2 regions of the Priestia sp. D3YE.R1 genome follow, and region 1 is predicted to be linked to the other one. Evidence: a T-box and tRNA genes for the amino acid it is inferred to sense, from the RefSeq annotation. Region 1 holds a T-box; the other holds one or more tRNA genes.
The links. A T-box is a leader RNA that pairs with one kind of tRNA and senses whether it is charged. The one in region 1 lies ahead of ileS (isoleucine--tRNA ligase), so its partner is inferred to be a tRNA-Ile.

Region 1 (4,761 bases):
CTTTAGCAAAAGAAATTGATAAACGTGCAGGACATCGTATAAAATGTTTTGTACAAGTTAATGTTGCCGAAGAACAATCAAAGCATGGCCTTGCTGTGGAAGAGGTAATTCCATTTATTCAATCTCTTGAAACATTTACAAATATCCAAGTAGTTGGATTAATGACTATGGCTCCTCACACAGATGACGAGTCCTTGCTTCGCAGCTGTTTTCAAGGTCTAAAGAAATTGCAGAATCGCATACAAGAACTAAACCTCCCGTATGCACCTTGCACGGAGCTATCAATGGGAATGTCAAACGATTATGCAATTGCAATTGAAGAAGGAGCAACATTCATTCGACTAGGAACCACGTTAGTTGGGAATGAACGTTAAGGAGGTGTAGTTCAAGATGAGTATGAAAAATCGCTTTAGAAGTTTTTTTGCTCTTGATGACGATACTGAATATGTAGAAGAACACTACGAACAAGAAGAGTCGGTAGAAGAGCCTGTACAGCAGTCGAGACCAGCGAAAGCTAGTCAGCAGCCAAATCAGCAGCAAAACGTGATTAGCTTGCAAAGCGTTCAAAAATCATCAAAAATGATGCTTTGCGAACCTCGCGTCTATGCCGAAGCACAAGAAATTACGGATCATTTAAAGAATCGTAAAGTCGTAGTTGTTAATTTACAGCGCATTCAACGAGATCAAGCAGTAAGAATTGTCGACTTTTTAAGTGGTACAGTTTATGCTTTAGGCGGGGACATTCAAAAAATTGGAACCGACATCTTTTTATGTACACCTGATAATGTAGACGTAAGCGGAAGCATTTCAGATATGATGGGAGAACATGATACAACAAACGTAAAGAGGTGGTAGTTTTTGGACATCGTTTTTGGGATTCTCGCAAAATTGATTGGGCTTTACTCATGGGCACTGATTATTTACATTTTGATGTCTTGGGTACCCGATGTAAGAGCATCTAAGTTTGGTCAGCTGCTTGGCAGTATTTGTGAGCCTTACTTAGAGCCTTTTCGTAAAATCATTCCGCCTATTGGCATGATTGATATTTCACCTCTTGTTGCAATCTTTTTACTACGATTTGCAGAAAGAGGCGTGTATTCACTTAATAATGTGATGGGGTTTATTTAAAAAAGGAATCGCTGGATTCCTTTTTTACATACCGATAGTAGGAGTAATAATATGTCTATTTATGAACATTTTAGGCAAGAAGAACATGGGTTTATTGATCAAGTTCTTCAGTGGAAAGAAGATGTCCTACATCAATACAGCCCAAAATTAACGGACTTTTTAGATCCAAGAGAGCAGCAGATTGTGACGGCTATTGTCGGGACTGAAGGAGAGGTTCAAGTTTCATTTGATGGTGGACAACCGTTTGCTGAACGCAAGCGTGCGCTGCTATATCCGGATTACTATGTGCCTGGAAGCGAAGATTTTCAGTTGCATATGTACGAACTGAATTATCCTAAAAAGTTTGTGACGATTGAACATCCTCAAGTTCTTGGTTCGGCGATGTCTTTAGGACTGCGCCGTTCAAAATTTGGCGATATTTTGGTCGCGGGAGACGATATTCAGCTTGTAGCCGCAGAGGAAATTTCTTCTTATATTGAGATGAATTTAACATCAATTGGAAAAGCCAAAGTTTCACTTTCTTCTATTCAAAGAGAGCAGCTGCATGTGGTAAAAGAAGAGCTGATTGAACACGTTTATACAGTTTCTTCAATGAGGCTTGATGTTTTGCTGTCGACCATTCACAATTTATCAAGACAAAAAGTCCAGCCGTTTATTGCAAATGGAGCGGTAAAAGTAAATTTTAAAGTCATTGAACAGCCTTCTTTTGAATGTCATGAAGGTGATATTTTGTCGCTTCGTGGTCACGGCAGAAGTCGTATCGTTTCACTTGAAGGCAAAACCAAAAAAGAAAAATGGCGAATTGTTGTAGGAAAGCAGAAATAAAGAAATCTACTAGCAGGAAATTTTAAAAATATGTCGAATAAACCATTACTAATGATGTAATGAGACAACACGGAGGTGGCCTAGATGCCTTTAACCCCTTTGGATATTCATAACAAAGAGTTTAATCGCGGGTTTCGCGGATATGATGAAGATGAAGTGAATGAGTTTCTTGACCAAGTAATTAAAGACTATGAGCTGGTAATGCGTGATAAAAAGGAGTTAGAAGGAAGAGTATCTGAATTAACAGATCGTCTTGGACATTTTACTAACATCGAGGAAACGTTAAATAAATCAATTTTAATTGCTCAAGAAGCAGCCGAAGATGTGAAGCGAAACGCTGAAAAAGAAGCGAAGCTTATTATAAAAGAAGCAGAAAAAAATGCGGACCGTATTATTAATGAAGCACTGTCTAAGTCTCGTAAAATTGCGATGGACATTGAGGAGACGAAAAAGCAGTCTAAAGTATTTAGAACTCGTTTCAAAATGTTAATCGAAGCGCAGCTTGAAATGTTAAACAGCGATGACTGGGATCAGCTGATGGATTATGAGATGCCAGCGCTAGAAGAAAAAATTGACTAGTCAAGACATCATCTTGACTTCTCACGTTTTGTTGTCATATAATTTGGTAACAGATGAAATTTCATATCAAACAGTACGGAGACAGGGACAGTAGCTTTTTTAGTTTGTCAAAGCGAATCGAGGATGGTGAGAGCTCGATAACAAACAAAGAAGTGAAAATCACCCTAGAGTACCATTGCTGAACCGATGATAGTAAGCAATGGCGGTTTATTCACGTTACGAATGCAAAGAGGATTTGCGTGCAGCAAATCTACTAGGGTGGTACCGCGGGAGGCCTTCTCGTCCCTTTTTGGGATGAGGAGGTCTTTTTGTTATGGTGCAAAAAGATATGAAATTTACGTTTTTTTTGGAGGGTAAAACATGGAATATAAAGATACATTATTGATGCCAAAAACTGAATTTCCAATGCGTGGAAATTTACCGAACCGCGAGCCTAAAATGCAAGAACAGTGGGCTGAAATGAACATTTATGAAAAAGTACAAAAACGTACGGAAGGCCGTCCGCTATTCGTCCTGCATGATGGACCTCCATATGCGAATGGCGATATTCACATGGGACATGCCTTAAATAAAATTTTAAAAGATTTTATCGTTCGCTATAAGTCGATGTCAGGCTTCTGCGCACCTTATGTGCCAGGCTGGGATACACACGGTTTGCCAATTGAAACAGCTTTAACAAAAAATAAAAAAGTAAACCGCAAAGAAATGACGGTAGCTGAGTTCCGTAAGCTTTGCGAACAGTATGCTTGGGAACAAGTAAACGGCCAGCGTGAGCAGTTCAAGCGTTTGGGTGTACGCGGAGATTGGGATAATCCATATGTAACGCTTCAGCCACAGTACGAAGCTCAGCAAATCAAAGTATTTGGCGATATGGCGAAAAAAGGCTATATCTACAAAGGATTAAAACCTGTGTACTGGTCCCCTTCAAGTGAATCTGCTTTAGCGGAAGCGGAAATTGAATACTATGACAAGCGTTCAGCTTCTATTTACGTAGCGTTCAATGTGAAAGATGGTAAAGGTGTGCTTGAACAAGATGAAAAATTCATCATTTGGACGACAACACCATGGACAATGCCAGCTAACCAAGGGATTGCTGTTAATCCTGAGCTTCAGTACAGCGTAGTTGAAGCAGATGGAGCAAAATATGTAGTGGCAACTGAACTTATTGAAACAGTTGCTAAAGAAATTGAATGGGCTGACTATAAGACAATTCGTACAGTAAAAGGTTCAGAACTTGAACGCGTGGTAGCTGAACATCCAATCTACAAGCGTGATTCTTTAGTTGTTCTTGGCGATCACGTAACAACTGATGCTGGTACTGGCTGTGTTCATACAGCACCGGGACACGGGGAAGACGACTTTATCGTTGGTCAAAAATACGGTTTGGAAGTTCTTTGTCCAGTTGATAGTAAGGGTCATATGACGAATGAAGCACCAGGATTTGAAGGATTATTCTATGATAAAGCGAATAAGCCGATTACAGACAAACTAGAAGAAGAAGGCGCGCTGTTAAAATTAAGTTTCATTACCCACTCATATCCACATGACTGGCGTACAAAGAAACCAACAATTTTCCGTGCAACAGCACAGTGGTTTGCGTCTATTAAAGATTTCCGTGAAGATTTATTAAAAGCAGTAGAAAAAACAGAATGGGTGCCTACTTGGGGTGAAACGCGACTTTATAACATGGTGCGTGACCGCGGAGACTGGTGTATTTCCCGTCAACGTGCATGGGGCGTTCCGATTCCAGTATTTTATGCTGAAAATGATGAGCCAATCATTACGGACGAGACAATTGAACACGTATCAAATCTATTTAGAGAACATGGATCAAACGTATGGTTTGAGCGTGAAGCAAAAGACTTGCTTCCAGAAGGCTTTACTCATGAAGGAAGCCCAAATGGCCGTTTCACAAAAGAAACAGACATCATGGACGTATGGTTTGACTCTGGTTCTTCACATCAAGCTGTTCTTGAAGAGCGTGAAGACTTACAGCGTCCGGCTGATTTGTATTTAGAAGGTTCTGACCAATACCGCGGCTGGTTTAATTCAAGTCTTTCTACAAGTGTAGCTGTAACAGGTGAAGCACCTTATAAAGGCGTACTTAGCCACGGATTTGCTTTAGACGGTGAAGGGCGCAAAATGAGTAAGTCATTAGGAAATGTTGTAATTCCAGAAAAAGTAATGAAACAACTAGGTGCAGATATTTTACGTCTATGGGTAGCTTCT
Region 2 (4,761 bases), 240 kb from region 1:
GCCTATAATTGGAGCATCGGCAGCACTCGTCGTATGGTATGCCGCATTTTTGGTCTATCCTTTAGCTGCAGGCGCTGCTTTAGTAGGTATAGCGATGTATGTGAGAGAAGCGAAAACAGGTTCGGATTCAGTATCTGTTGGAAAGTATTTAAAGAGAGCTATTGGGATTGTTTATGATAAAAGAAAATCGCTTTTTCCTTTATTCTTTGTCGGGGGATTGGGGTTGTTTTTATTATTTGGCATTTTATATTATTTATCTTTTTTAATAGAGGAAACGTATCATATAGACGGTTTTTTCAAAGGAACCGCTTTTTTATTTCCTCTTGGCGCGATGACCATCGTTTCTTATTGGACCGGTCAGCGAATCAAAACAGATGTAGAGCTCATGAAAAAATTGATGATAGTAGGAATGATTCTTTTATTCGTAATGTTTGGAGTATTAACGATGATTTACACGCTTCCTGTGCTGATGTTTTGTTTGACAGTTGCCTTTGGCGGCTTAGGATTTGTTCTTCCGTGTATTAATATGATGATTACTTCAGCAGCTTCAGACGAAGAAAGAGGGTTTATTGTATCCATTTATGGAACGGTGAGATTTTTAGGAGTGGCGTTGGGACCTGTTGTTTTTGAAGTGTGGATGCATACTGAAAGGCTGATGTTTATTTATAGCTTTCTACTGCTCGCAGCAGGAGGGTTATGGGTTTTGTATCAGTTGAAAATTCTTTCTTCTGCAATGGGAAGAAAAGTTGTACAGAAATAAAGAGGCTGAGACTTAACTAAATCACTCCAATCACCAGCTAGAAGCATCTACATACATGAAAACCGCGTTCACCATATCAATAAAAAAATCCGAACGAGTTGAATTCTCTATCAAGAATCTAGAGTCCTCGTTTGGATTTTCCTTCAACTAAAATACGTTTGTCCCAGCCTCTTTATTAGGTTTTACCTTTTTTCTTATAGGAATCCTTGTGACGAGCAATAAGTAAATGAAGAACGTTCCTATCCAGTAAAGAGAGCTGTGCGTTGCTAGAGACAAAGAAAAAGCTTCAAAAAGCGTATAAAGCAGTGTGAAGGTTACCGTACTATAAGCGCTCAGTGCCCATAGCTGCTTAAAAGGAATCTGGTTTTTGGTAATGAGTCCAATCAGCTTTCCAAGATAAGCAAGGCAGGTAATAGAAAGGAAGCTTAGTCCAGCTGTTAATACGTACAGTAAAAGCATAGCGATAGGGACAAGTATGTATAAAGAAAATTTTTGTTCGTGCAGCAAGTTTAACAGTTCATTTTTATCTTTATGATGCCAGTTTAGCAACTCATATGAATACGTTTGTGTTTGTGAATTAGTCGTGATATATATTCCATCCTTTAAAAAACCAATTGCATGAGCAGGGGAATGAAACCGTTCAATAGACTGTGAGGGGTTTAAGATAAAAGCGGTACCGTTTACTTTTTTTGTGAAAGGTTGACTTGACGTAAGCTGTGAATTTGAGATAGCAAAAGAAGAAACAGATTTCGGGAGATCTGTAGTAGCGATATGATAGCCGTTTACAATCGTCAAAGCCATAAAGAAAAATGTAGGCAGCAAAGAAATGAATGTTAAAAACAGCACAAAGCCAATTGTTTTATTCGTATGCTCAAAGCGAAGCGATCTTATTTTTTGGAAGGAAGTAAAACTCCATGCCATCTTTTTCAGCATGCTCATTGTAAAGCCTCCTATTATTAAAAATTCTGATTATAACCTATTTTATAGCGAAAATTTAAGGTTTACAATAGATTTTAGAAACCGTTACCAATTACAATGATACGATGGAGCGCTTTGTTAAAAGCATATCTTTATATGTACAGATTTTGCTGTCATTGTTTTTGGAGATATTACCGGCAGCTTGAGGACCGTGCTGTTAATATTGCAGTGGTACACTCGAAAATCGTTATCTGAAGACGTATTCGAAAGTAAAATAAAGGAAGGTCTCGTGGTGCAAGGTCTTTCTTTATAGGAGTGGTTATTGTATGATAAATAGTAATAATAAAAAGGATAGGTGCGGGCATGGCTATTTTATGTTGGGCATTAGTTATCATTAGCTTTGTTGTATCGTTTATTGGGTTGGTTTATCCCATCATCCCAAGCGTGCTGTTTGTAGCTCTAGGATTTGTTATATACGGTTTATTTTATGATTTTAGCTCCTATAGCTGGTTATTTTGGGTGATACAAGGATTGTTAGTTGTCGCACTTTTTTTAGCAGACTATATAGCTAATATTATTGGTGTAAAAAAATTCGGAGGCACTAAAGCAGGCGTTTGGGGAAGCACAGTTGGGCTGCTTGTGGGTCCGTTTGTTATTCCGGGATTTGGGATTATTTTAGGGCCGTTTATCGGAGCGATTGTAGGAGAACTGATTGTTCATCGGACCACAATTAGCAACGCAGTAAAAATTGGAGTAGGTTCGGTTATTGGCTTTTTTAGTGGCGCTATCTCGAAAGGATTTATTCAACTGTTGATGATTGCCTATTTTTTATATGCTGTTTTAAAATAATATATTGACTTTAGGCCAAAAACATGTTAAATTTTTAATGTCGCTAGTAAATGTTATATTGTTCCACAGTAGCTCAGTGGTAGAGCTATCGGCTGTTAACCGATCGGTCGTAGGTTCGAGTCCTACCTGTGGAGCCATGGCGGTGTAGCTCAGCTGGCTAGAGCGTACGGTTCATACCCGTGAGGTCGGGGGTTCGATCCCCTCCGCCGCTATTTTTCAATTTACGTTTGTGACATACATAATTCATATTGTTCCACAGTAGCTCAGTGGTAGAGCTATCGGCTGTTAACCGATCGGTCGTAGGTTCGAGTCCTACCTGTGGAGCCATGTGGACCCTTAGCTCAGCTGGTTAGAGCAGACGGCTCATAACCGTCCGGTCGCAGGTTCGAGTCCTGCAGGGTCCACCATTTATAGGGTTGGAGGAATACCCAAGTCCGGCTGAAGGGATCGGTCTTGAAAACCGACAGGGGTGTTAAAGCCCGCGGGGGTTCGAATCCCTCTTCCTCCGCCATACTATTGTCTATTCAAAGCTTCTTTTGAGAAAAAGAAGCTTTTTTTATGTTTAAAAGAATAGCGAATGGGAATTAGGTAAATATAAATCATGGATTAGGTACTTTTTATTTGAAACAGTAGGGTAAATTTGCTAATCTAAACGTATATGGTGCTTTTGCGCCAAAATGCTTACATATTTTGAAGGAGGAATTATTCATGGCTTACAAATTACCAGAACTACCTTATGCATACGATGCACTGGAACCACATATCGACAAAGAAACAATGAATATTCACCACACAAAACATCACAACACATATGTTACAAACCTAAACGCTGCTGTTGAAGGCAAAGCGGATTTAGAAAGCAAAAGTATTGAAGAGTTAATTTCAAACTTAGATGCTGTTCCTGAAGATATCCGTACAGCAGTACGCAATAACGGTGGCGGTCATGCCAACCACTCATTATTTTGGACAATCCTTTGCCCTAACGGCGGCGGTGCTCCAACTGGTGAATTAGCAGACGCTATCGCTAGCAAATTCGGAAGCTTTGATCAATTCAAAGAAGAATTTGCAAATGCAGCTAAAACTCGCTTCGGTTCTGGCTGGGCTTGGTTAGTTGTAAATAACGGCGAATTAGAAGTAACAAGCACACCAAACCAAGATAGCCCATTAATGGAAGGCAAAACGCCAATTCTTGGTCTAGACGTTTGGGAGCACGCTTACTACTTAAATTATCAAAACCGCCGTCCAGATTACATTTCAGCATTCTTTAATGTTGTAAAATGGGACGAAGTTGCTAAGCGTTACGACGCTGCAAAATAAGCTGAAGACGTATTTAAGAGCCAGTAAAGTAATTATTACCTTTACTGGCTTTTTTGTTTTCCAATTCTTTTACATATCTCCTTTTCTTTTTCACACACTAGGTGTAGAAGAGAAAAGGAGTTTTTTGATATGCCTTTATTAAAAAAAGTAGTTGGAGATGTAGAAGTTAGTAAAGATTTACTTTTGCTTTTAATTATAGGCGGTCTTTACGCCTTGGCTATTTCAATTTCCAATTCGTTTGTTAACATTTATCTGTGGAAACAATCAGGCGAATTTTCGGATCTCGCTATTTATAATTTAGCGGTAGTGGTGCTTCAGCCGCTTACGTTTATTTTAGCAGGTAAATGGGCCAAACGAATTGACCGGGTTGTGGTTTTAAGGTTAGGCGTATCTTTTTTGGCTGTTTTTTATATCGCTGTATTAGTCAGTGGAGCTAACGCAGCCGAGTATTTAGTATTGCTTGGTGGACTGCTAGGGATAGGATATGGCTTTTATTGGCTCGCTTTTAATGTGCTAACTTTTGAAATTACTGAACCCGATACAAGAGACTTTTTTAACGGATTTTTAGGGATCTTAAACTCTTTTGCAGGGATGATTGGTCCTTTAGGAGCGGGCTTCGTTATTTCCGCTTTGTATGAATCACTTGGGTATAAAATTGTGTTTGGTGTATCTCTGCTATTGTTTGTCGGTGCCGTTGTGCTTAGTTTTTTTATTACAAGACGCGCAGCTGAGGGAGTATACAAATTTAAAGAAGTATGGGCTGAACGAAAAGTCAACAAAGACTGGAATCGAATATTGCAGGCTCATTTCTTTCAAGGATTGCGTGAAGGTACGTTCATTTTTGTCGTATCCGTCATGGTATTTATTACAACAGGAAGTGAATTAGCTTTAGGAACTTATGGACTGGTGAATTCAGC

Region 2: it has a tRNA-Ile gene. The T-box ahead of ileS (isoleucine--tRNA ligase) is inferred to sense a tRNA for this amino acid. The anticodon was not compared.

The regions. Positions count from the first base shown of each region.
Region 1 is NZ_JBLTHW010000001.1:613,205-617,965, forward strand. Features, by position in the region: gene ACOZIR_RS03205 (YggS family pyridoxal phosphate-dependent enzyme) at 1-374, shown strand, start outside; gene ACOZIR_RS03210 (cell division protein SepF) at 391-855, shown strand; gene ACOZIR_RS03215 (YggT family protein) at 859-1,128, shown strand; gene ACOZIR_RS03220 (RNA-binding protein) at 1,180-1,953, shown strand; gene ACOZIR_RS03225 (DivIVA domain-containing protein) at 2,038-2,532, shown strand; T-box leader at 2,602-2,822, shown strand; gene ileS (isoleucine--tRNA ligase) at 2,893-4,761, shown strand, end outside.
Region 2 is NZ_JBLTHW010000001.1:375,128-379,888, forward strand. Features, by position in the region: gene ACOZIR_RS01925 (MFS transporter) at 1-760, shown strand, start outside; gene ACOZIR_RS01930 (DUF1189 domain-containing protein) at 908-1,699, opposite strand; gene ACOZIR_RS01935 (DUF456 domain-containing protein) at 2,042-2,527, shown strand; tRNA gene ACOZIR_RS01940 (tRNA-Asn) at 2,590-2,664, shown strand; tRNA gene ACOZIR_RS01945 (tRNA-Met) at 2,666-2,739, shown strand; tRNA gene ACOZIR_RS01950 (tRNA-Asn) at 2,780-2,854, shown strand; tRNA gene ACOZIR_RS01955 (tRNA-Ile) at 2,858-2,934, shown strand; tRNA gene ACOZIR_RS01960 (tRNA-Ser) at 2,946-3,038, shown strand; gene sodA (superoxide dismutase SodA) at 3,236-3,844, shown strand; gene ACOZIR_RS01970 (MFS transporter) at 3,974-4,761, shown strand, end outside.